2 regions of the Methylomonas sp. HYX-M1 genome follow, and region 1 is predicted to be linked to the other one. Evidence: riboswitches for the same ligand, from Rfam matches in the RefSeq annotation. Region 1 holds a riboswitch; the other holds the start of a gene.
What was found. Region 1 has a riboswitch for cyclic di-GMP ahead of AB0A83_RS07305 (PEP-CTERM sorting domain-containing protein). Riboswitches for the same ligand answer to the same signal wherever they lie in the genome.
Positions count from the first base shown of each region.

Region 2: it holds a riboswitch for cyclic di-GMP, as region 1 does, so the genes downstream of both, AB0A83_RS07905 (CsgG/HfaB family protein) here and AB0A83_RS07305 (PEP-CTERM sorting domain-containing protein) in region 1, are expected to answer to the same signal.

Region 1 covers NZ_CP160405.1:1,562,583-1,574,928, forward strand. The annotation lists gene AB0A83_RS07275 (efflux transporter outer membrane subunit) at 1-587, opposite strand, end outside; gene AB0A83_RS07280 (HEAT repeat domain-containing protein) at 568-3,012, opposite strand; gene AB0A83_RS07285 (hypothetical protein) at 3,072-7,178, opposite strand; gene AB0A83_RS07290 (hypothetical protein) at 7,250-7,573, opposite strand; gene AB0A83_RS07295 (P-II family nitrogen regulator) at 7,653-7,991, opposite strand; gene AB0A83_RS07300 (ammonium transporter) at 8,105-9,400, opposite strand; cyclic di-GMP riboswitch class I at 9,803-9,881, shown strand; gene AB0A83_RS07305 (PEP-CTERM sorting domain-containing protein) at 9,919-10,683, shown strand; gene AB0A83_RS07310 (hypothetical protein) at 10,759-12,342, shown strand.
Region 2 covers NZ_CP160405.1:1,706,121-1,718,466, forward strand. The annotation lists gene glmS (glutamine--fructose-6-phosphate transaminase (isomerizing)) at 1-1,609, shown strand, start outside; gene AB0A83_RS07875 (hypothetical protein) at 1,921-2,112, opposite strand; gene AB0A83_RS07880 (hypothetical protein) at 2,323-2,619, opposite strand; gene AB0A83_RS07885 (hypothetical protein) at 2,618-3,004, shown strand; gene AB0A83_RS07890 (heme-binding protein) at 2,986-3,603, opposite strand; gene AB0A83_RS07895 (plasmid pRiA4b ORF-3 family protein) at 3,758-4,384, opposite strand; gene AB0A83_RS07900 (DUF1993 family protein) at 4,520-5,029, shown strand; cyclic di-GMP riboswitch class I at 5,213-5,290, shown strand; gene AB0A83_RS07905 (CsgG/HfaB family protein) at 5,442-6,122, shown strand; gene AB0A83_RS07910 (DUF4810 domain-containing protein) at 6,202-6,573, shown strand; gene AB0A83_RS07915 (GNA1162 family protein) at 6,570-7,196, shown strand; gene AB0A83_RS07920 (potassium-transporting ATPase subunit F) at 7,967-8,056, shown strand; gene kdpA (potassium-transporting ATPase subunit KdpA) at 8,056-9,867, shown strand; gene kdpB (potassium-transporting ATPase subunit KdpB) at 9,886-11,985, shown strand; gene kdpC (potassium-transporting ATPase subunit KdpC) at 11,995-12,346, shown strand, end outside.

The DNA.
Region 1 (12,346 bases):
TGCGTGTACCGAGCCGCGACCTCGGCTGTCAAGCTGACCAGGATGTCGTCGTAGTCCAGTTCGGATACCGCCAGCATGGCCTCGGACGATTCGATGCCGCGGCGGAATTTGCCCCACAGATCCACTTCCCATAGTGCGTCCAGGCCGAAGCCGAACGAGGTGTAATAGCGGTCGAAAGTGGTGAAATTGGGTTCGTTGCCGCTGTGTTGGTTATGGAACAAACCCAGGTTGAGTTCTTGTTTTTGCGGAAACAGCTGGCCTTTGGCGATGCCCAGTTTGGCGCGCGACTCCAAAATTCTAATGGCCGCGGCCCGTAAGTCCAGGTTTTGGCCGTAGGCGGTTTCGATCAAGCCGTCCAGCACCGGATCTTGAAACAGCTGCCACCAGTTGCGAAATTCGCCGCGCTTCAGGGCCGGATGGTTGCCGTCCAGCCAGTTTTGCGAAACCTCGGCAATAGGCGGCTCGAAATCCGGGCCCAATTTCGCGCAAGCCGGGAGCAGGGCGGCGATGGGCCCCGCCAGCGCAACGACCGCAAGCAGAGCCGGCCAGCAAATCCTTCCGGGATGGTTAAGCGTGTTTGGCTTCATGTTCGTCTCCCGAGCCGGAAGCAATTTTGATCGGCACGATTGCCGGCGCCTTGGCGGTGGCCGCGCTGCCGAAGGCGGCCGGATTGGCGCGGTTGTTACCGCTGTGGCCGACCCGGACCGGTTCCAGTTTCAGCCAGGGCAAAATCAGGTAACTGACGAACAACGCGATTAATAGATTCAGCGGCCAACAGACCAGCCAGAACGGCACGCTGGCGGTTAGGTATTCGATGGCGCGCATGATGCGGATGTGTTCGCCGGTTTGTCGCAAGTAAAGTTGATATTCGTCGTGATCGAAAGCGCGCAGAAAATTCAGCAGCTGAAAGAATTCGCCGCTGCGGTGCTGTTCGTAAGCCTGTTGTAAATAGCCGTTGAGCGCTTTCAATTGCCGTTTGTGGAATTGGCTATGGCCTTGCCCTTGGGTTTGTGCCAGGTAGGAGACGACGTCCTCGACGTTTTCCGCCGCTTGCGGCAAGCTCAGATGCGGCGCCAGATAGCGCCAGATGCTCGGTCGGCTGTCGTGGGCTTGGTAGACGTGCATCAGATAGTGCAACAATACGTCCAGGGCTTCCGGGGATTCCAAGGCCAGCAAGGTGTTGAGCGCCTGGGTTTTGACCAGCAGTTCTTCCGGGGTGTGTTTCAAGGTGTCGACCAACCCGGCCAAGGCTTGTTTGTCTTCTGCATGCCAGGTCGGTGCCGAGTCGCCGACCACGGATTGGCTGGCGGTGCCGTCGTTCAAAATCAAATCGATGACGTACAAGGCTTTTTGTTTGTCGCCGATATTGGCCAGCGCCGTGACGGCCCAAGCACGGCCGAATGCATCGGAATTGCTGCGGTAGTTTTGCAGCATGCGGATAATTTCGGTGAATTTGGGATCGCTGGAACCCTGGGTGTCGCGTATGGCGAAATTGCCGGCGGCAATGGCGGCCAGGCGGCGGACTTCCGGGTTTTGGTCGCGCATTAGCTCCAGCACCAACGGCATATGGTAAGGGTTTTTCAAATAGGCCAATTGCCAGGCCAGATTGGCTCGCACGGCGGGATCGGGCGCTATCAGCAGCTTATCCAATTGCTCGGAATAGCGGCCGGTCAGAGCGGTGCGCAGATTTTGCCATTGCACTGGATCCAGTCCCAACAACACCTCGCCGGCTTCGGGCGGGCGGTTTTCGGCTTGCAATTGGCGTAAGGTTCGGCGTATGTAGTCTTGTTCGAAGGACGGCCCGGAAAACAGGTCGATGTCCGGATACTTTTTCCGGTTCAAAAAATCCGCCACTGCTTGCGCCGGCGCCGTTTGGTACAGCGTGCGTACTTTGACGCCGAATTGCCGTTCGATGAAATCGTCCAGTCGGGCTTGGGAATAGCCGATGGTCGGCAAGGTTTTGTTGCGGTAATCCAGCAAGGGTTGCAATGCCGGCTTGCCCATCGCCCTTATGCCGCGCAAGACCGCTTCCCGCTTGGCCAGATATAAATCCAGGAAAGCTTGGTTCAAGCGCTTATGGCGCGGATATTCTTCATCCAGACGGTCGTAAACGCTGATCAACGGTTTGAAAAGGCGAATGTCGCCGGCGAAATGTTTGACCATGTAGTCGATGAATTCCACTTTGTGCGATTCGTCAACTTCGGTATCGGTGACCAGTTGCAACAGGACGTGAAAGCGTTCTTCGTCCTGGCGTTCGCTAAACGCCTGTTCGTCGCGGTCCAAAAGGCTCCAGGTTTCCAGCAGGGTTTTGTAACGGGCCTTGGAGATGGCGTTTTCCTTCAACAAATCGTCCACGTTTTCCTTGTCCAGCGCGTGGCGGCGCATCGCGGTGCTGGCGACAGAGGTGGCGTTCAATTGATTGTCGAACGCGGTCAAATCCTGTTGTTGTTTTTCCCTAAGGTTTTGCAGCACTTCGCGAATTCGGGCGTCTTTTTCCATCAACGGCCACAAGGCTTGCCAGCTCAGGGCACTGCGCTCCGGCTTGCCGGGTGTCGGCAGTGCGGCGGTTTGGGCAGTGGCCGGAACAACGGCTTCGGATTGCAGCGGCAAACCCAGCAGCCATTGTTGTTTGAGTTTGTCGATTTCGAGAGGTTTGGGCCGGTTGACTGCGAGGGTCGCGAACGGTTGCTCGCCGTACGGTAGTTGCGTGACGGTATAAAGGTATCCGCACCAAAACAGTAGCAAGATCAGCAGTGATTGAAAGAACACCTTGCCCCAGAACGAGGCCAGCAGGGTTCTGAAAACCAGGAATGCTGCGACGAAAGCTGCTGCGCCGACCTGAACGCCGGCGGGAATGATGCTTTCAGCCAGCAAACACAATGTGGATAAAAACAGTACGCTGAATAAAATCAGCCGGACAACCAGTTTTTCCCGATGATTTTTCGGTCTTTGTTCGGCATTCAGCAATAAAACAGCCAGAATCACGGCGATAGTCACGACGATAGGCAACACGATGCTGTTCTCCCTACGGTTAAGTCAGTGTGCGGGCGCCGGCTTGCTGCGCCCGGGTCTTATGCCACGTTGGCCCAGGCATCGTTGTGGTGGGTCAAGTGATCGTGCAAAAACCGGCGTTGCGCGCCGTCCAGCAGGGCGGTGGGTATGGCCAGGCGGCAAGCCGTTTGCTGATTGCGGATCAGCAAATGTTCCTCGCCGGCCACATGGCCCAACACTGCCACGAATTTGCCGCCTTTGCGGAATTTGGGCAGGTCGACTAGCGTGCCCTTGTCGCGGCCCGCGCCGGGGTGTAAATGCAATTTAGCCGGCAAGTCGTGCACGCCGCCGGACAAGGGGCTGAGGGCGATGGTCAAAGTATCGTTGCCGCCCAGCGTGACCACGCCGAGCGCTTGGTGGGCCCGGCATGGCATTTCCTGGTTGAACGACAGCAAGGCCTGGCGCGGCGCCATGGTTTGCACGTGAAAATCCATGGGCGATACCGGGTGTTTGGTCGATTGGATTTGTGCCTGATTGGCGGTATCGGCTTCGCCGGTCAGATTCATCAAGTCGATGCCCATGCCCAGCAAGGCTTGATACAGCAGCATGGCGCCGGGTATCCAGCGAATGACGTCCCAAATGGCGCGGTTTACCAAGGCCTTGCGCCGTTCGCCCAACACGAATTCCACGATCAGGCCGTCGCACAAATCGATCAGACGCCGGTTGACCAGTCGCAGTACTTCCGGCGACAACCGCCCGTCGTATTGGCGGCGCAAGGACTCTAAATTGTCCGACAGCACCAGTTGGTAAGGCCGGGCTTCCCAATCGCGGGCGTCCTTGTTCATGTAATACGAGCCGGAACGCACTTTATCGCGCGATTGCGGTTGGCCGCCGTTGAAGCGGATGCCGCCGATCTGGGCGAATACCATATTTTCTTCCGAGGCGTTGTTGGCTTCTTCCACGCCCATGCGTTCGTCCGGAGTGCGGTGTATCGTCACCACGCCGCGATGAGCGCGGATGCCGAAACGATGCAGCGCGTCCTGTACCGTATCCGCCCAATAAAAAAACGGCGTGATGAAGGCCGGGGCGTTGGCAAACAAGGTGGCGTTGTAGCGTTCTATCATCCGGGCGATGTAACGTCGGTCGATATACAGCTCGGCGCGGGCGCCGATGCGTTCCCACAGCGGCCGGCCTTGCCAATAGCGGATGCCGCAATGGATCAACCACAACGCGAACAAGAACAGCACGGCGTCCAGGACGTGGGCGACGGTGGCGATGCCGGGTACGGTTTGCAACGGCGCGCTGAGCAGCGCGAACACCGGAATACCGAATACCGTGGCGATAGCGATATAGGCGGCGAACAGGGCATAGGCGCGCACGAACTCGATGGTGTTTTCGGCGCGGGCCTTGGCTTCGTGCTCCAGTGCTGCGCGGTCCGGCGAGTCTATCGGCTGTCCGGCGGCATTGCGGCCCACCCGGTTGGCGATTTCCACCTCATAGACCACGATTTGAAAATTGCGGAAGGCTTCCAAATCGGCCAGTTGCAAGTCGTGGCGTATTTCCGGTTTTTTCAGTCCTACCCTATCGCCTTGTTGCTGCAGCGCCTGCCGGGTTTCCAGTACCCTTTGCGCCAAATGCAGCAAGATTTCGGTCAGGACCGCGTGAGTGGCGACCGGAATCAAGGTGGCCGCTTCCGAACGACGTCGGCCGCAACTGCCGTCCGGCGCCCAATGGCTCAAATTGACGAAGGTGTTGGGCAATAAGGGGTCTTCGGGGTGGAAGCCTTGGCCCAGCGCTTGGGTCATGGAGTTTAAAAAACATTGACTCAGCACGAAGCAGCGTTCCGCGCCGGCCCATTCGCGTGCCTTACGAATAGCGGCCAAGGTCGATTGGGTTTGCGCCGAATTGCTGACCCCCAAAAACAGGGTTTGCGGGCTGTAGCGGCCGATACCTTCGCGGCGGGTGCGTTTCATTTCCTTCAACACGTTGCCGGAGTTTTCCGCCCGAATGCGTAGACCCGGCAATATGGAATGGAGGGCCAGACTGAATTCCTGCACCAAATCCTGATTGAAGTCGACGCCGAACAACACCAGATCGTGCTTGTCCGGTTCGCGCGTTTCGTCTTGCAGGCGTTCGAGCAGCAAGTCGGCAAAATGTTGCATGGTGTCCCAGTTTTCCCCTTGCGGGGTGAAGGATTCCCTGATTCGCCGCAACACGTAGGGGATGTCTTTGATGTCTTTGCCGACGTCTTCGGTCGGGTTGACCTCGTGCCGGGTGTGACGGTCGATTTTCGGGTTGCCGTTGACGGCGAACCAATGGCAGAACTCGGCGTGAGCCGGTGCATTCAGGACGGTGCCGGCCGCAATGACCGGGGACAGCTCCAAATCGGCGTCGGCTTGGGCCCGGTCGTAAATGCGGATCGGATCTTGGCCGGGTTGCGGCCGGTATTCCACAGTGGCGAACTGACCGTCTTGCAAATAAATTTGCAGCGCATCGTCGTCGGCGTGGCCGTGCTGGAGCGCGCTGGTGACGCCCTGCGGTTCGGCGCTGCCGAAGATTTCGTTGCGGCTGCGGTTGTAACCGATCGAAAACGCTTGCGTCAGCGAGAACACGCCCAAGCGCGGTTCCAAGGTGCTGCACACCATCAAGGCGAATTCGCCGACCAGGTCGCGCGACGCCAGACGCATCACATAGGTCAGGTCGTGATGATAAAACGCGGTTTCGAAGCGGGCGATGAACTGGTCGAGCAGGTCGGCGGCAACCACGCCGTGGGCGCGTGTCCGCAATATCTCGCGTAGGCGTTGCTTGTGGCAATCTTTCAGGTCGGCAAGCGATTGGGCGGCGGGTTTCAGACAGCGCTCAGGGTTTTGGCTGCCCAGTTTGTTCAATTCGATGTCGATCTCTTCGGCCCAGTGCAGTAACGGGTTTAGGTTGAATTTACCGGCGACGATGTCGCGGTTGTAATCCAGGCCGGCCGTGAAATAGGCATAGCGCAGGGCTTTGTACGCCAGGCCTTGAGTGAAATGAAAGTCTAGCCATTCAGCTACGCTGCGCGAGTCGGAGTTGCCTTGGGAGGTGGTGACCGGCATCGCCGCCATAAATATCGCGCGCGCTTCCATCTGGCTGAAATAGTGCCGGAACGGTTTGGCGTTCAGGGTCAAATCCAAATGCACGCCGTCCATGTCGCCGTTGTGGGCAATCATGTTGAACACCTCGCCGTTGACGTTGTGCAAGCAGCCATTCACAACCTTGTGCTGAGTCATTTGCGCGAAATGTTCGTACCAATGCGGTTGGGCGTTGTGCCAATGGGTTGCGCCGCCGGTGGCATAGCGCAAATGCAGCAGGATTGCTTCGAAATCGCCGGCTTTGCCGTAGCCTTCGCGGCGGGCTTTGGTCAGCAGCGCCGACATTTTCCGGCAAACCACTTTGACGATGTCTTCGCGTTTGCCCTTGACCGCTTTGTCGAAAATGACGGACAAGGCATCCAAACGCTTGACGATGATGGAAAAGCCGCCGGATTGGCCGCCGCGGGTCGAGGCTTCCCGGGCCAGAATTTCCACCAGTTCCCGTAGCCGGTCGGAAACCAGCTGCGGCGACGATTTATCTTCGGGATCCAATCCGTAACGCACGGCGAAGGCCGGACCACAAGCCAGTGCGGCGGCCCGGCCGTAGAGCATGGCCCGGATGTCCGGCCACGAACACATCGCCAACAGTGCGGTAGCGTAAAAACAGGTCAGCACATACAGGTCGGCAACGAGTGGCAACGGCGAGACGTCCAATATCTCCGGCTGTCGCAGAACCGCAGCCGTCAACCCGCTCAAGTTCGCGGCGATGCCGCCGGCAGCGCCCAGTCTGCATTGCCATGCCGTCAGCTTGTCCAGTTCGATGTGCGGCGTTTGCGATACACCCTGCGTAAGGTTGCCGCCGGGCAGTAGGCCGAGAATAAGTTTGTCGGCGGGAATGTTTTCCAGGATGACCGTGCGGCTCAAGTAGCGCGACGAGCGGGTGGCGAGCGACAGTGCAAACGCATGGCCCAGCCCGTGTACCAGCAAATTCAGCAGCTTGAATAGTCGCCAAGGCCAAAGCAATAGCTCCAAGGCAATCATGGGTGCGCTTAGGGCAGCATTTACTACCCGGGCGCGGCGGTTGCAACGGCGGATGCCGATCGGCGGGATTTTGGCTTTCATTTGCGACCCCACATGCGAGATAACGGTTTTGCCGATGAGTGCGTTTCTTGGCGGCACTTGCAGTGCTTACATCAGGAACACAGCTCCTCGGCGCGTTTGTTGGCCGGAAACACTTGGCCGTCGGCGGTGACGCGCCACCGATAGCGAATTTCCATGGCTTTACTGACCATGTAAGCACGTTCGACTTCCAGCCCGTCGTCGGACGAATACACATGCCAGCCCAAGTCCCGTTGGCTGTGGCGGGCTTTTTGTTTCAACAAGTCGTCGATGTTTTCCCCGTTGACACAAGGCTGCGCCCTAACCAGATTGCCGGCGGCGTCGTCATCGGCGGCGGCCGTATGGCCTAGCGCTAGGCTGAGGGCGGCGGATAACAATACTTTCAAGCGGTATTTCATGAGTCGTCTCCGAATTCGGCGTTCACTGTAACTTAATAGTAATATCGAATCAATATCAATGTGCTTGCCGAATGCCTGGCTAAATGGCGTCTTCGCCGGTTTCGCCGGTGCGAATGCGCACGCTTTGCTCGATGGTGGTCACGAAAATTTTGCCGTCGCCGATTTTGCCGGTTCGGGCCGATTTGAGGATGGCTTCGACCGCGCGTTCCACCATATCGTCGGGTACGGCCAGTTCAAGCTTGGTTTTGGGGACGAAATCCACGCGGTACTCGGCGCCGCGGTATAGTTCGGTGTGGCCTTTTTGCCGTCCGAATCCGCGCACGTCGCTCAAGGTCAGGCCTAATACGCCGATTTGCGACAAGGCATCCCGGACTTCCTCGGTTTTAAACGGTTTAATAATGGCGGTGATTAATTTCATGCAGACTCCATTAGCTATGGCGAAAAGCGTTGACAGTCGGCCATCCCCGCGCGGAAGCGAGCAGGCTGGCGCCATTCGGTCGATAGTGCGATTTCGGCGGGTCGGAACGGAGACTAAAAGTTGTAGCCTTGTTCGTTGTGCTGGGAAATGTCCAAACCTTCAGTCTCCTCGTTGGCGGATACCCGCAGCCCCAGAGTCATGTCCAGCCCTTTCAAAATCAAAAAACTGATGCCGGCGCTCCAGATCAGCACGCTAGCGACCGCAATCGCTTGCACGGTCAGTTGGCCGGCGATGCCGTTTTCGCTGAGTATGCCGATGCCGCCTAAGGCCTCGTGGGTCAGCACGGCGGTCAATAAAGAACCGACGATGCCGCCGACGCCGTGAATCGCGAATACGTCCAGGGTGTCGTCTATCGCGAAGCGGCGTTTGATCATATGAAGCGTCAGAAAACACAAACCGCCGGCCAAGGCGCCGACCAGCAAGCCGCCCAAAGGTGAGATGAAGCCGGCGGAGGGAGCGATCATGCCCAGCCCGGCGACCATGCCGGTAATCAAGCCCAGGCCGCTGGGTTTGCCGAACCGCAGCCATTCGCTGGCCATCCAGGCCAGCGAGCCGGCCGCCGCGCTCATGTGGGTGGACAGCATCGCTACACCGGCGGCGCCGTTGGCCATCAAGGCGCTGCCGGCGCTGAAGCCGTGCCAGCCTACCCAAAGGATGCCGGCACCGGTAGCGGTCATGGTCAGGTTGTGCGGCGGCATCGGCACACGCGGAAAGCCGCGGCGAGCGCCCAGCATCATCGCGCCAATCAACGCGCCGGTACCGCCGGCCACGTGCACCACGATGCCGCCGGCAAAGTCCATCACGCCCAATTTGGCCAGCCAGCCGCCGCCCCAAATCCAATGACAGACCGGCACGTAGATCAACAGCTCCCACAGGCCGACGAACCATAACAGGCTGGAAAACCTCATCCTTTCGGCGATGCCCCCGACGATCAGTGCCGGCGCGAAAATCGCGAAGGTCAGGTGATACATGCAAAATACGGTTTCCGGCAGATTATCTTTTAGCGTGTCGGCGTTCATGTTCAACAGGGTCAGGCGCGATAAGCCGCCTATCAGCGAATTCCAGCTACCGCCGTCGCTGAGCGCCAAGCTGTAACCGGCGAACAGCCAGATTACCGAGACCAATGCGGTCACGGCAAAACAGTGCATCAACACCGAAAGCACGTTTTTGGTGCGAACTAGGCCGCCGTAAAACAGGGCCAGTCCCGGCACCGTCATAAACAACACCAAGCCGGAGGCCGTTAAAATCCACGCGGTATCAGCACCGTTCAATTCATCTGCGGCGGCGGACAGCGGCCAGCCGGCGGCAGTGGCAAGCGCGATTGCGACATAAGCGGTGCGAGTAGTCATACGGTCTCCAAGCGGCGTAAGCGCACAGTAATGGTGCGAATGCCCGGTATGATGATCTACTTTGGGGCAAATGGCAAACTAATTTCGATTCGATCTCGTGCTGTTCGGTTCCATTCTTACCATCGGCGTCGGCAATGTATTACGTTTTACACAACGTTAATCCACTTGTAACTGAAAGCTCTCATTTGCTCTGGAAAAATATGCGCAAACACCAAGCGCTGTTGCAGCGCCGGATGTAAGGCATTTGCCGAGTGCAGGGAGAGTCGGCAAGGGAATAGGGATGGCACGTCCGGGGTAGGGCGAGGGAAGAGGTAGGGAGTAGGTTGGATGCGGTTCGTTTTATGGTAGCGGGGAAAGGCCGCGTTGTTTATCTGTTAGATAATTCGGCCCGCGATTTAAGGAGTGTGTAAAAGCCAAACCCGCCGCGAGGCGGGGACGGAAAGTTACAGGTCTTGCCCGGCAAGACGGCTGAACTGTCACCTCGTGTCTACGACTTTTTCAAACATGAGGAAATAGCAATGTTCAAATTTACAAAATTGGCGGTAGCGATGGCGATGCTGGCAGGTGCCGGCGCAGCGAACGCTAGCGTCATGTACTACGACGGCGGTAACAACGAAGCGTATTTGTCAGCTTACGACTGGACCACCGGTAAAACCTTCACGTTGGATACCGGTATTACTTACGACGAATTGGTGGCTAACCAGTTCAATACGTCTTACGCGTTGAATTACGATCTTAGCAACGATCCGAATTGGCAAAATTTCATTACCGGCGCCAACACCAGTGTAATCAAATACGTGGTTGCGGTCGGTAACTCGGTAGGTTTGGGCGCAGCCATCACCATGGACGGACCGCTGTACCCGACCGCCGGCGAAGACTACGGCATTTTCTGGGGTTCTAGTGTTGCATCCGCCATCGAAGGGCACGCGATCGATGTGAATGCCGGTTTAGTACAAGACCGCAACTTGAACGATACCAAATTGTCGTTGGACACCGATTCGCCGATGACCGGTCAGCACGGCTATGCCGACTCCATTTGGGGTAGCTGGATCCAAGATCCGCAAGTGGCTTATGGCGAATCTGTGGCCTTTCAATTGGGTGTGATGGACATCGTAGTCAATCCGGGCGACAACCTCACCAGCACCTTTGTGCAAAGATGGACTTTGGCCGGCAACAGCCTGACCTTCGAAGCACCTGCCGCCGTGCCGGTCCCAGGCGCGGTCTGGTTGTTCGGTACCGGCCTGCTGGGCCTGCTGGGCGCTCGCCGCAAAGCCAACGCGTAATTGCCTGAAGCCATTCCCCAAACAGCGGGGAATGGCCGCTTTCCTACCTTCAAAACTTTCATAGTGAGAAAAGTCATGAAAAACGTAGTATTGGGCGCTGCGGTTGCAGCTGCCTTGTTTGGCGGTGCGGCGCAAGCCGACGTTACTCTGGATGGCAACGGCAAAGTGGTTGTCACTCCGGCCAACACCTACGAAATTTATTTGTCCGGCGCCTCCGCGGCCTTGGAGTACATCGAGCATTTGTCTACCAGCACCACGGTAACCGCTGCCGAGCGCTTGTGCGACAGCACCAAACCGGTGTTTAAATTCAAAGACAACGGTTCGGGTAAAGACCAGGACGCTTACCTGTGTAGTTTGAACCCGCTGAACCCGCAATTGGTCGGTCTGGCCGGCGGCAAAACCAATTTGATGATTTACAAACGCAGCAAAGGCGGTTCTGCGTTCGGCGTATCGCCCATCATCGCCGAAGCCAAAGGCGCCAGTGCGAGCATCCAATTTTTGAACGTAGACCCCAGCATTTGTAGCGTACCGTCTCCGGCGCCGGCTGCCGGCGTGTTGAGTACCTCTACCTGTACTTATTCCGAAACTACCGTCGGCCAGTATCAATCCAAGGTGCCGGATTTCGGTATCTCCGACGTCGACCCGGAACAATTCCGCGGTGTTAACACCCCCAGCGGATTCGAGGCAATCAGCGCAAGCGACGTGAACTTCCTGAACGTCGAATCCGCCGGCGGCCAAGTATTCGGCATAGGCGCTACCTTGAAATTCCGCAACGCGCTGCAAGAAGCCCAGTTCGGCGTCGGCAACGCCTGCGTGGGTTCGGAAACAGAAGCCTGTATGCCCAGCCTGACCCGCGATCAAATCGCCAGCATCCTGACCGGCAAAATCGATAGCTGGCAAGACCTGAAAATCGGCACCTCCAACGTCTTCGCCAATGCCAGCGCCGCGTATAAACCGACCGGTTTCACCGGCCATCGCGTGCACGTTTGCACCCGTACCGACGGTTCCGGTACCAAAGCGCAAATGGGCATCAATTTCTTGAATTATCCTTGCGCCTCCGCCGCGACCGCGCCTAAAGCCGGTAACACGAGCGTTCCGGAAGTGGTAGCCGAAACTAAAGTTCACCAAATGTCATCCTCGGGTACCGTGTCCGAATGCATGGGCGAACTGGACTCAGGGTCCAACACCATCGGCAGCGCATTCAACAACACCTACGGTACCCGTTGGGCTATCGGCATTCAAGGCTTGGAGAAAAATGCCAGCCGCTCCGAAGACTGGCGTTTCGTAAAAATCGACGGTATCACCCCTACCCTGGAAAACGTAGCCAAAGGCAAATACCACGATTGGGCGGAATTGACCTTCCAATACAGCAAAACCCACGTCTTCGACGCCGGCGAAAAAGCCATCGTCGACGAGTTCATCAAAGCGGCCAGCAACCCGGCCGTGATCGTCACCTTGAACGCTACCAACAACCACTCGTTCGGTCAAAGCGGTTACTTGGCGTCGCCGAAAAACTACACCCCGGAAACCAACGGCGTGTTCGCAGCCAGTTATCCGGTAAACCCTTACAGCCACGCAACCACTTCGCAAAGCGTCAACAACTGCCGTATCCCTGCCGTTTACGACTTGGGTACTTCACGCGGTATTCAATTGCAGTAAGCCC
Region 2 (12,346 bases), 140 kb from region 1:
GGCGACGCACGGCAAACCCAGCACGCAAAACGCTCATCCGCACGTTAGCCGTGATCAGGTAGCCGTGGTGCATAACGGCATCATCGAAAATCACGAAACCCTGCGCACCGCCTTGCAGCAAAACGGCTATGTGTTTACTTCTGAAACCGATACTGAAGTCATTGCCCATAAAATTGCCGAGGAACTGCAAAATTCGGCCAATTTGCTGGATGCCGTAAAAAACACGGTCGCAACCTTGCAAGGCGCTTATGCGCTCGGCGTGGTCTTCGCCCAGCAGCCGGATATCCTGGTGGCTTGCCGTAAAGGCAGTCCGCTGGTCATCGGCATCGGCATCGGCGAATATTTCATCGCCTCCGATATTGCCGCGTTGCTGCCGGTGACCCAGCGATTCATCTTCCTGGAAGAAGGCGACATTGCCGAGTTGACCATCAACGGCGCGACTATTTTCGATCAAAGCGGCCGCCGCGTGGTGCGTCCGGTCATCGAAAGCCAACTGAAAGCCGATTCGGTGGACAAAGGCAAGTACCGCCATTACATGCTTAAAGAGATCCACGAGCAGTCGTGGGCGATTTCCGAAACCCTGGAAGGCCGCTTTATCGATAACCGCTTGTTGGATACTGCGTTCGGTCACAACGCAGCGCAGGTGTTCGATCACATCAAATCCGTGTTGATATTGGCTTGCGGCACCAGCTATCACGCCGGCTTGGTAGCGCGTTACTGGTTGGAAAAACATGCCCGCGTGCCGTGTGCCATCGAAGTTGCCAGCGAATTTCGCTACCGCAACCCGGTGATTTCCCCGGATACTTTGGTGGTAACCATCTCTCAATCCGGCGAAACCGCCGACACCTTGGCCGCATTGCAGGAAGCCAAACAACTCGGCGTCAAACATTCGCTGGTGATTTGCAACGTGCCGGAAAGTTCGCTGGTACGAGAATCCGATCTGGTGTTGATGACCCGCGCCGGTCCGGAAATCGGCGTCGCCTCGACCAAGGCCTTTACTACGCAATTGGTGGCATTGTTGATGTTGCTGATCGCGGTCGGCCGTCGTTTTCAGCTTAGCAAGGAGTTGGAAAATCAAATCGTTTCCGAACTGTTCGCGCTGCCCGGCAACATCGAAAAAGTATTGAAGCTGGACGAAGCCATAGAAGTGTTGTCGCAGCGTTTCGCCGATAAACACAACGCGCTGTTTCTGGGGCGCGGTACGCATTACCCGATTGCAATGGAGGGAGCGTTAAAGCTCAAGGAAATTTCCTACATCCACGCCGAAGCTTATCCGGCCGGCGAATTGAAGCACGGCCCCTTGGCGTTGATAGATGCGGAGATGCCGGTCGTCACCGTAGCGCCGAACAACACGTTGTTGGAAAAACTGAAATCCAATATCCAGGAAGTTAGCGCGCGCGGCGGACAATTGATCGTGTTCATGGACGAAACTTTGGCCGAAACCGGCGGCGACAACGTGCAAATCATCAAAATGCCCAGCGTCGCCAACATGGTTTCACCTATCATTTATACGATTCCGTTGCAACTTTTGTCCTACCACGTCGCCGTGCTCAAAGGCACGGATGTCGACCAGCCGCGCAACTTGGCGAAATCAGTGACGGTGGAATAGGGAATTAGCAAACCGACTAGGTTTGTGTTGCGAGAATAAAGTCATAAAAATTGGTTCTACCAGCCGTGCTCCTTAAAGGGCTACGGCTGGTGTAAGCGCATGCGCTCTAATGCCTATCGCTGTATTGGCAGTATTTGATATCTATAATTGGTTTCACGTAAGCTCAGGATATTGGGCGGATACTTAACAGCGCCTAGAGCTAACCTTCCTATCGCCGGAACTCTTCCTCCCAGAACGAAATGTGACAAAGTAGAATTAATAACCTTACAAAACTCGTTAGGTATTCAAAGGCCACACGCTTCTATCTGAAATCAATGCGCCGACGGCAGTTCAGGACTCCGCCAAGCCTCCAATACAAAGGCAGCCAATTCGGTAACGCATAAGCGAATGAGCTGAAAAACGGCGATCAGCAGAATGGCAGCAGAAAAAAGCACGGTTATAGCTACTAATAAAACTTTCATAAAGCCCTCCATCAAACCAGTCATGTTGGCGATGGCGCGCATTCTTTCAGTTTTTATTCAAATTTCAAGTCGATACGGCGCAACAAGCTGTTGCGTGACTAAGGCGATTCCGCTCACTTCAATGGGTTGGCTGACAAACTTGAGGTGAAATATTTTTTGGAAATGACCTTGTACAAGACGCAACCTTACAGGCACCGACTGGCCGGTGATTAATTGCAGTCCAATCGACAAACCCGCGCGGGTTCAACGCCCTTACAGAACGTTGGCGACCACCCAGTAAATCGCGGCTATTTCCAGAACCAGTGGTAGAAGATAAAAAAAGGGATGCCGCACTCTGGTCGACAATAGCGTTCCCCTTATCCGACCGGGCTTTGGCGGGAAGGAAGGATTGGCGACGTAGGCCGAATCACAGTCCTCTGATGGCGCCGTATAAACGCTACTGATAAAGCAATCGTCATTGTCGAAGATTGAATTAAAGACATCATCCAACTTTTTTTGGTTGTCGAATAAGCTATTTAAAACCAAGGGATCGATAGCGGTAGCTGACATGACACAAATCTCTGATTGTTTCGTTCAAGGTCAGGCTAACGAACTCGCGAAAATTATTCCGGGAACATTGTCATGTTCTGATGAAAAGATCAGGCTTCCTCCTATTGCCGGCGGAGAGCTTCAAGCTGGTGATCCAAAATTGATAAACCGCTGCGGCGCTTGCTTCAGCAACGTCGAAAGGGTAAAACCGTCCCCCATCACACACAAAACAGCTCCTCGATTGTGGGTTTGGCGATTGGGAAAAAAGCACAATCGCGTCGTTTGCCAATGCAAGCTTCATTTCGCGCAGCAACGCCTCAAGTGTTCTGATTTCTTGATTCGAGCTTACTGCCGTGGGCAACCAGCAAACAATGAAGGCATAGCGGCTTATTCAATGTCGACATGAATTTCGTTGCGGCGCAGCATGGGTAATGTCCACGGCGGATCGTAGGCTGCTGAGCGTGCTGAAGAAATCGGCTTGAATGATTGTTGGTTTAGCCATTCCAGCAATTTTTGACTGTTGCGGGTAATGGCTCCTTCGCTCAGCGATCCGCTGTATTGCAGAACGGCCACTTTTTTTGCCGGTAGCTGATGCAACTCGACGTGGGTGTCGAGCGGAATCGGCAAGGTCTCCAGGCTATAGCCCGCGGGCATGACGAATGACATGCGCCACAGTCGCCCGTCGGTTTGTTGCAGCACCGGCGCGGTCATTGCAATTTCTTCGCCTTCTGCTTCGCGAAGCACCGGCGTGGTCATCACCACTTTTTCTCGACGGGTATTGCCGCCGAAAATATAGCCGGCCAGCCGCTTGAAACCGATACTACCCGCTTCCGGGTAGTCGGCGGCGGCGAGGGTTTCGGCCACCAATAGGGAGGGGTAAGCGCGTATTTCGAACTCGCCATCCCGCAACAGGACTTGGTATTCGGGCTCCGGCGCATTTCTAATGCCCATCACGCTACATCCGGCCAGCCAAAGTCCCGACAACAGGGAAACTATTTTTTTCATTGCTTGGGTCATCCTTCATTCATTATCACATGTGACATTGGCCGTGTTGCCAAGGTTTCCCGACTCATAGGCTACCCAGTGATTTTCAAACTCGAGCAAACCATGAAATCTGAAAGGTGTCGGGAGATAACTGCTCGGCAAACATCAGAAGTTGTTATTTGCCGCCCCACCGGTTAAACAAAATCCGCATGATTGCCGCGTTAGCCAATCGCCGATCAAATCGCTCCGGGTCAAATTCGCCATCAGCCCATGCACGTAAATATGCGGCTTCTTCAGAATCCGGTCCTTCCTGCAATACTTCCAGAAAATCGGCATAACCCTCAGGGCCGCCGACATCTTCCGGTGGGCAGGCGCGTGCCCCATCCAACACCCAGGCGCCACCTTTGGGATCGTTATCTAAATTTTTTCGAATGTCTTCCACGGTGACCAGATGTTCCCAGTTATCGCCCAGATCATAGCGATAGAGCATGGTGTCGTTGGTGGCCAGCAAGCGATTCAGATAGGCTTTGCGCTCGTCCAACAGTCCCAGGTCATCTTCGGGATCGGGTAGCGCGTAGATTTGGTCCCGAATTTTAAATTGGTGTAAGTGATAGTCACTCCAGCCAAAGGCAGCCTGAATAAAGTGGTGGAGTTTCGCCAAGCTGACACGGCCATCGACTTCCAGCCTTCGCCATACCGGCGGACGTATTTCACTGGGCCGTAGCTCGATATGCAAGGTGTATAAGCACGGTTGGCTTGTGCTGCTGGCGTGTTTTTTACCGACGGGCTTTTGTTCGGCCATAGCAAATCTCAATAAAAGTCATGCGCTGTAGTTTAACCTCAAGGCAGCCAAATGCGATTTCGCATGTTGTCGCGCGTTTTGATAAAGCGGCTTACACTACGCGCTTGAATGATTCACCCGCTCAGGAGCCTTCAGATGTCTTTGTCGATGTACGTTATTACAGTTTCCCCGATCATTCGCAGTCTGACGCAATTACGACAGATTTTGGAAAAAGCGTCCGATTATGCGGAGGTTAAGAAGATTGATCCATCGGTGTTGATCAACGCACGTCTATATCCCGATATGTACCCATTGAAGCGCCAAGTGCAGATTGCCAGCGATGTCGCCAAGGGTGCCGTTTCCCGATTAGCCGGACAAGAACCGCCCAAATTTGACGATGTTGAAAACTCTCTTCTTGAGTTGATCGAGCGCGTTGATAAAACGCTGGCACATATCCATTCGTTTACGGCTGAGCAAATTGATGGTGCTGAAGCCAATACCATATTGCTACCCAGGCATGACCGGACATCGACCTTTACCGGCTTAACCTACCTGACAGACTTCGTGCTGCCAAATATTTATTTCCACGTCACAATCACCTATGCCATTCTGCGACATAACGGGTTAGAAATCGGCAAGAACGATTATTTGGGCGATGTGGGGTGATTCGATACGGTTATTCGTTTGGCATGGCTAGCGATGCTATTTTTCGGCCATAAGTGACCGGATCATTTGCCAAATAGCGGCTATCCGCATGTCGAAATTGGCTAGTTTCAGAAAACCACTGTCATTAGATGTAGATAAAAACACTCAGTAGAATACCCAATAACTTTGTGGTAGAAATCACAAAACACGAGCAGCTAAACCTATCGTGAGGTAGAGACGGAAAGTCGCGGGTCCCTAAATTCGGAAAGCCGGAATGCCGAATTCGACGTCGTTAACGTCATTTTTGGTAGTCCGGCTTTTTACTGCCGAATTGAAAGTATGGCGATTCACACGCTAGCTATTAAACCGTTTTAGATGCATGTTATTTACCCGGCTGGCTTTTGTGCTAGCCACTGACTCCAAAGGTAACCGTATGAAATATGCCTTCGCACTGGTATTGACAGCCTCATTGATCAGCTTTACCGGTTGTGTAAGTCGAGACATCCATGAAGCCGTCGAAGACCGCGGCCCGCAAGTGGCCTTTGCACCGTTGCCGCAAGCCAGCCGCCTGACGGTGGCGGTGTCCCGCTTTACCAACGAATCGGTCTATGGCAGCGGCTTGTTTACCGATCAATCCGGCGATCGGATTGGCAAGCAGGCGGCCGATTTGTTGTCGCGCCATCTGATGGCAACTCAGCATTTCAATGTCGTGGAGCGGCAGGACATCAGTAAACTCAAATCCGAAGCCGAATTGATGGGCAAGAGCGAACCGGAATTCAAACAAAATCTGCTCGGCGTCGATGCCTTGATCATGGGCTCGGTGGTGGAGTTGGGCCGCGATACCACCGGTGGTGTCTGGCTGATCGGTAAGGAAAAAACCCAACGGGCGCGGGCGCGGGTGGTGTTGCGCTTGGTCGATCCTAAAACCGGCCAAGTGTTCTATAGCCAGGAAGGCAGCGGCGAAGCGTCGATCTCCTCGACCGCGACGCTGGGATTTGGCGGCACGGCAGGCTTTGATTCGACGCTGGAAGGCAAGGCCATCGATGCGGCCATTGTGAATATGATCAACAACGTGGTCAGTACCTTGGAAGCACGCGGCAAAGCCCAGCCGTAAACCTTTCAAAGTAGGGAAGCGGATGATGCTTAACCGTCTCGGGACAAGGTATGTTGGCGAGTCCGCTATTGGAATCGCCATGCTGTTGGCGCTTTCCGGCTGCGCGCCGCAAGGCTTGTTTTATTGGGGGGACTACGAAAGCAGTCTCTACGAACGCTATGTCGACAATAACAGTCAGCATACCGATGCCTATTTGCGCGATACGATTACTGCAGCCGAGCAGCATCAGCGCCGCGTGCCGCCGGGTGTGTATGCCGACTACGGTTTTTTATTGTACACCCGCGGCGATAAAGCCAGCGCCATCGCCTACTTTCAGAAAGAACGCACGCTGTATCCGGAATCCACGGCGTTGATGAACAAATTGATCGAGAAAATTCAGCAGCAGGGAAAAACGCCGGAGCCGAACAGCGAAACCGCCGTACTTCCCACGCAACAGCGGGCCGCGCCATGAGAATTGGGTTTAGTCTGTTAATCGTCTGCCTGTTGCAAGCGTGCGTCGCGCCGCAGCATCTTAATTTGGACGCGTTTTATGCACATCCGCCCCGTTCGATCGTGGTGGTGCCGGTGGTCAACGAGTCGCCGGAAGTAACCGCCAATTCAGTTTTCATCACCACTATCACTCAACCGCTGGCCGAACGCGGCTATTACGTGTTTCCGGTGTATTTGACCGACATGATTCTGCGCGATTTCGGGCTGGTAGAAGCGGGACATATTCACTTATTACCGGCCGAACGCTTCTACGACCTGTTCGGCGCCGACGCGGTGCTGTTGGTGACGATCAGGGATTGGAGTACCAAGTATTTGGTACTGGCATCGTCGGTCGTAGTGGAAATGGAATATGTCCTAAAAGACACCAGGACCGGCACCGTGCTTTGGCATAACCAGCAAACTTATGCACAGAGTTCCGGTGGCAGCGATCCTATCGCGATGGCGATTTCAGCGGCAATCAATGCCCTGATCACCGATTATTTGCCATTGGCCAGGCAAGCCAATTTCATGGCGTTCCAACCGCCAAAGGGTCTTCCCGCCGGGCCTTACCATCCGGAGTATCAACAAGACAAAGGCAAGTTTTGAGGGTTTGCAAGGAAGTACTTTTCAAAAGCCTTACCCTGGATGCCGGATAGGGCGATGGCTTGGCCAATCCGAGTTGCAGTCTTGCCTGAGCGCCGGCATCTGTAGTTCCTAACGCGTCCGGGTTTCCAAGCGATTGGTTGCCTGAATCGGCGGCATTCAGACCTGTTCGGCTCGGCGGTCCAAGGCGCTAATGCTCAATTCCCTAGTTTTGTCGAAGATGCCTAACAGGGCGCAGTTATTATTCCGACACTGCAACCTAACCCGGCAGACCGGCTTACCCCGGCCAAATTCATCGCAACGTTCTGTTGGAATGTTTTGCGGAGTTAAAATCAAGGCGTTATCTGCTTGAACCTGCCGCTCCTGGTGTGTGTGATAGTGATAAGGATGTCGGGTATTTCGGACACCGCTCGATTGCACGCGCAGCAGCCTTTGATCGCATTCACGTCGGTAATTTCACACCCCTTAATTATTGGCTGGACAATTCGTTAATCAACCTTTGCCCCCAATACCTTGGGTTTGCGGCATTTTTTACCATGGGCGCTGCGTCGGTTCAGCAGCTGGGGCGCTGAAACTTTTATCTGTTCTTTACAACCGTCGTTCATTTTTTTACGACATTTTTATCGGCTAATCCTTATATTGACCATCCGTTAAAGCTTTCAATCTTGTGATTAGGAGAATCCGATGGATGTCCTCTATTTATTGTTAACGGCGGTCTTCTTCATCGCTAGTGTATTTTTAGTAACGGGATGCGGCGCACTCGGGGAGCAAGCATGAGCTGGATTTATCTGTTAAGCGGCGGGCTGGCCTTGGCCGTGTTTGTCTATCTGCTGGTCGCGCTGTTTTACCCGGAGAAATTCTGATGAACGGACCGGGTTTTTTGCAAATCGCTAGTTATCTGATCGCGTTGATTGCACTAGCCAAACCGCTGGGCAGTTATATGGCGCGAGTTTACCAGGACGAGTCGGTCGGATTGAACCGCTGGTTCGCCGGGGTCGAGCGGCTGTGTTACCGTCTGAGCGGGGTCGATCCCGAGCAAGACATGCGCTGGCAGCAGTATGCCTGGGCGGCCTTGGCCTTCAACCTGTTCGGCTTGCTGGCTGTCTATCTGTTGCAACGCTTTCAAGACGTGCTGCCGTTGAATCCGCAAGCCTTGCCGGCGGTGCCCCCGGATTCGGCCTTCAATACCGCGGTCAGCTTTGCCAGCAATACCAACTGGCAAGGCTACGGCGGGGAAAGCACGATGAGCTATCTGACGCAAATGTTGGGGTTGGGTGTGCAAAATTTTTTGTCGGCGGCCAGCGGCATGGCGGTATTGGTCGCGTTGATTCGCGGCTTCACTCGCCGCAACGCCCGGGGCATAGGCAATTTCTGGGTCGATTTGACCCGCAGTACCTTGTATATCCTGCTGCCGTTGTCGTTCGTGTTGGCCCTAGTGCTGGTCGGCCAGGGCGTGGTGCAAACCTTCAACCCGTATCAGACTGTAAGCTTGTTGGAAACCTCGAACAATACGGTTGATGCGAAGTCTATGGGTTTAGCTCCCTCTCCTGCTGGAGAGGGTAGGGGTGAGGAGAATCAAACTGGCAAACCGACTAAACAAACCCTGGCCTTGGGTCCTGCCGCCTCGCAAATCGCCATTAAGCAATTGGGCACTAACGGTGGCGGTTTCTTTAGCGTCAACTCCGCCCATCCGTATGAAAACCCGACACCGCTGTCCAATTTCCTGGAAATGCTGGCGATCCTGCTGATCCCGGCGGCGCTGTGTTATAGCTTCGGGCTCATGGTCGGCGACACCCGCCAGGGCTGGGCGATTTTGGCGGCGATGACTTTGGTGTTCGTCGCCTTGGTGTGCGTCACGGTGCCGGCAGAACAACGCGGCAATCCGGCCCTGACGGCGTTGGGCATCGATCAAAGTATCGGCGCGCAACAAGCTGGCGGCAATATGGAAGGCAAGGAAACCCGCTTCGGCATCGTCAATTCCGGATTGTGGGCGGTAGCGACGACGGCTGCTTCGAACGGCTCGGTCAACTCGATGCACGATTCCTACACGCCGCTCGGCGGTTTGGCGCCGATGTGGCTGATGCAACTCGGCGAGGTGATTTTCGGCGGCGTCGGCTCCGGCCTATACGGCATGATCGTGTTTGCCATCGTCGCCGTGTTCATCGCCGGCCTGATGATAGGCCGCACCCCGGAGTACCTGGGCAAAAAGATCGAAGCCTTCGAGATGAAAATGGCCGCCATCGTCATCTTGATCCCGCCCTTGATGGTGCTGGGCGGCACGGCATTGAGCCTGATGCTGGACGCCGGCAAGGCCTCGATCTTCAACCCCGGTGCCCACGGCTTCAGCGAAGTGCTCTACGCCTGGTCGTCGGCCGGCAACAACAACGGCAGCGCCTTTGGCGGCTTGTCGGCCAACGTGCCGTTTTATAACCTCTGGCTGGGGTTGGCGATGCTGTTCTCCCGCTATTGGCTGATGGTTCCGGTGCTGGCGATTGCCGGCTCGTTGGCGGCCAAAAAGACGGTACCGGTCGGTCCCGGCACCCTGCCGACGCATACGCCCTTGTTTGCGGTGTTGCTGATAATCACCGTGCTGATGGTTGGCGCCTTGACCTTCGTGCCGGCACTGGCCCTGGGTCCGATCGTCGAACATTTACAAATGCTCAGCCAACACTAACAAGCGATGGGACATTCCATGACCAGCAAACCCGTTTCAACGTCCTTGATGGACCCGCAAATCCTGCAACAAGCGATTATCGGTGCTTTTGCCAAACTGACGCCACGCCGGCAATGGCAAAATCCGGTGATGTTCGTGGTTTATCTCGGCAGCATCCTGACCAGCGTATTGTGGCTGCAAGCCTGGAACGGCGGCGGCGAGGAACCGGCCGGCTTCAGTCTGGCGATTACGCTATGGCTGTGGTTCACCGTGCTGTTCGCCAATTTCGCCGAAGCGGTCGCCGAAGGCCGCAGCAAAGCCCAAGCCGCGTTTTTACGTAGCGCCAAGCGCGACATTGCCGCCAAAAAGCTGGATGAAGCGAAATACGGCAGCAACTACAGCAAAGTCGCCGGCTCCAGTTTGCGCAGGGGCGATGTGGTGCTGATCGAAGCCGGCGACTTCGTACCCGGTGACGGCGACGTCATCGAAGGCGTGGCCTCGGTCGACGAAAGTGCGATTACCGGCGAATCGGCCCCGGTGATCCGCGAGTCCGGCGGCGACTTCAGTTCGGTGACCGGCGGCACCCGCGTGCTGTCCGACTGGCTGGTGGTGCGCATTTCCACCAACCCCGGCGAAAGCTTTCTGGATCGGATGATCGGCATGGTGGAAAGCGCCAAGCGCCAAAAAACCCCGAACGAAATCGCCCTGACCATTTTGTTGGTGGCCTTGACGCTGGTGTTTTTAATGGCGGTCGTCAGCTTGCTGCCGTTTTCCATTTACAGCGTAGAAACCGCCGGCAGCGGCCGCCCGATCAGCGTCACGGTATTGGTGGCATTGCTGGTCTGCCTGATCCCGACCACCATCGGCGGCCTGTTGTCGGCCATCGGCGTGGCCGGTATCGGCCGGATGATGCAAAAAAACGTCATCGCTACTTCCGGCCGCGCGGTCGAAGCCGCCGGCGACGTCGATGTATTGCTGCTCGATAAAACCGGCACCATCACGCTGGGCAACCGCCAAGCTTCCGGCTTCTTTCCGGTCAAGGGCGTCAAGGAGGCGGTTTTGGCCGATGCCGCGCAACTGGCCTCGCTGGCCGACGAAACCCCGGAGGGCCGCAGCGTGGTGATACTGGCCAAGCAAAAGTACGGTTTGCGCGAACGCGACATCCATTCTCTGGGCGCCACCTTCGTCCATTTCAGCGCCCAAACCCGGATGAGCGGCGTGAATTTGCCAGGCGACCCCAACAAACCGGGCGAGCCGTGCCGACATATCCGCAAGGGCGCGGCCGATTCCATCCGCCAGCACATCGAAACCCAAGGCGGCAAATGGCCGGCCGAACTGAAAACCCTGGTCGACGACGTGGCTCGGCGCGGCAGCACGCCGTTGGTGGTGGCGGAAGGCGACAAGGCTCTGGGCGTGATCGAGCTGAAAGACATCGTCAAGGGCGGCATCAAGGAGCGCTTCATCGAATTGCGGCAAATGGGCATCAAGACCATCATGATAACCGGCGACAACCGGCTGACCGCCGCGGCGATTGCCGCCGAAGCCGGCGTCGACGATTTTCTGGCTGAAGCCACCCCCGAGGCCAAGTTGGCGCTGATCCGCCAGCACCAGGCCGAAGGCCGCCTGGTGGCGATGACCGGCGACGGCACCAACGACGCCCCGGCGCTGGCGCAAGCAGACGTGGCGGTGGCGATGAACAGCGGCACCCAGGCCGCCAAGGAGGCCGGCAACATGGTCGATCTGGATTCCAATCCGACCAAGCTGATCGAAATCGTCGAAACCGGCAAGCAGATGCTGATGACCCGCGGCGCGCTGACCACCTTCAGCATCGCCAACGACGTCGCCAAATATTTCGCCATCATTCCGGCCGCGTTCGCGACGACTTATCCGGTATTGAACGTGCTGAACGTGATGCACCTGGCCACGCCGGCCAGTGCCATATTGTCGGCGGTGATATTCAATGCCTTGATCATCATCGCCCTGATTCCGTTGGCCTTGAAAGGCATCAAATACCGCCCGGTCGGCGCCGAGCAACTGCTGCACAACAACTTGCTGGTCTACGGCGTCGGCGGCTTGATCGTGCCGTTCATCGGCATCAAGGCAATCGATTTATTTTTGGTTGCTATGAATTGGGTGTAAGGAGCGAACATGTCCAATTATTTACGACCCGCGGCGCTGATGCTGCTGTTATTGACCCTGGCCACCGGCGTTGTTTATCCGGCCTTGGTGACCCTGGTCGCCCAAACCGTATTTGCCGAGCAAGCCAACGGCAGTCTGATCAAAAATTCCCAAGGCGAGGTGGTCGGTTCAAGCCTGATCGGGCAAAGCTTCAGCGATCCGCAATACTTTTGGAGCCGGCCGTCGGCCACCGCAAACTATCCTTACAACGCCGCCGCCTCCGGCGGTTCCAACCTGGGGCCGACCAATCCGGCCTTGAGCGAAGCCGTTGCCGCCAGGATTCGGGCATTGAAGGACGTCGATCCCGGTAATCACTTACCGA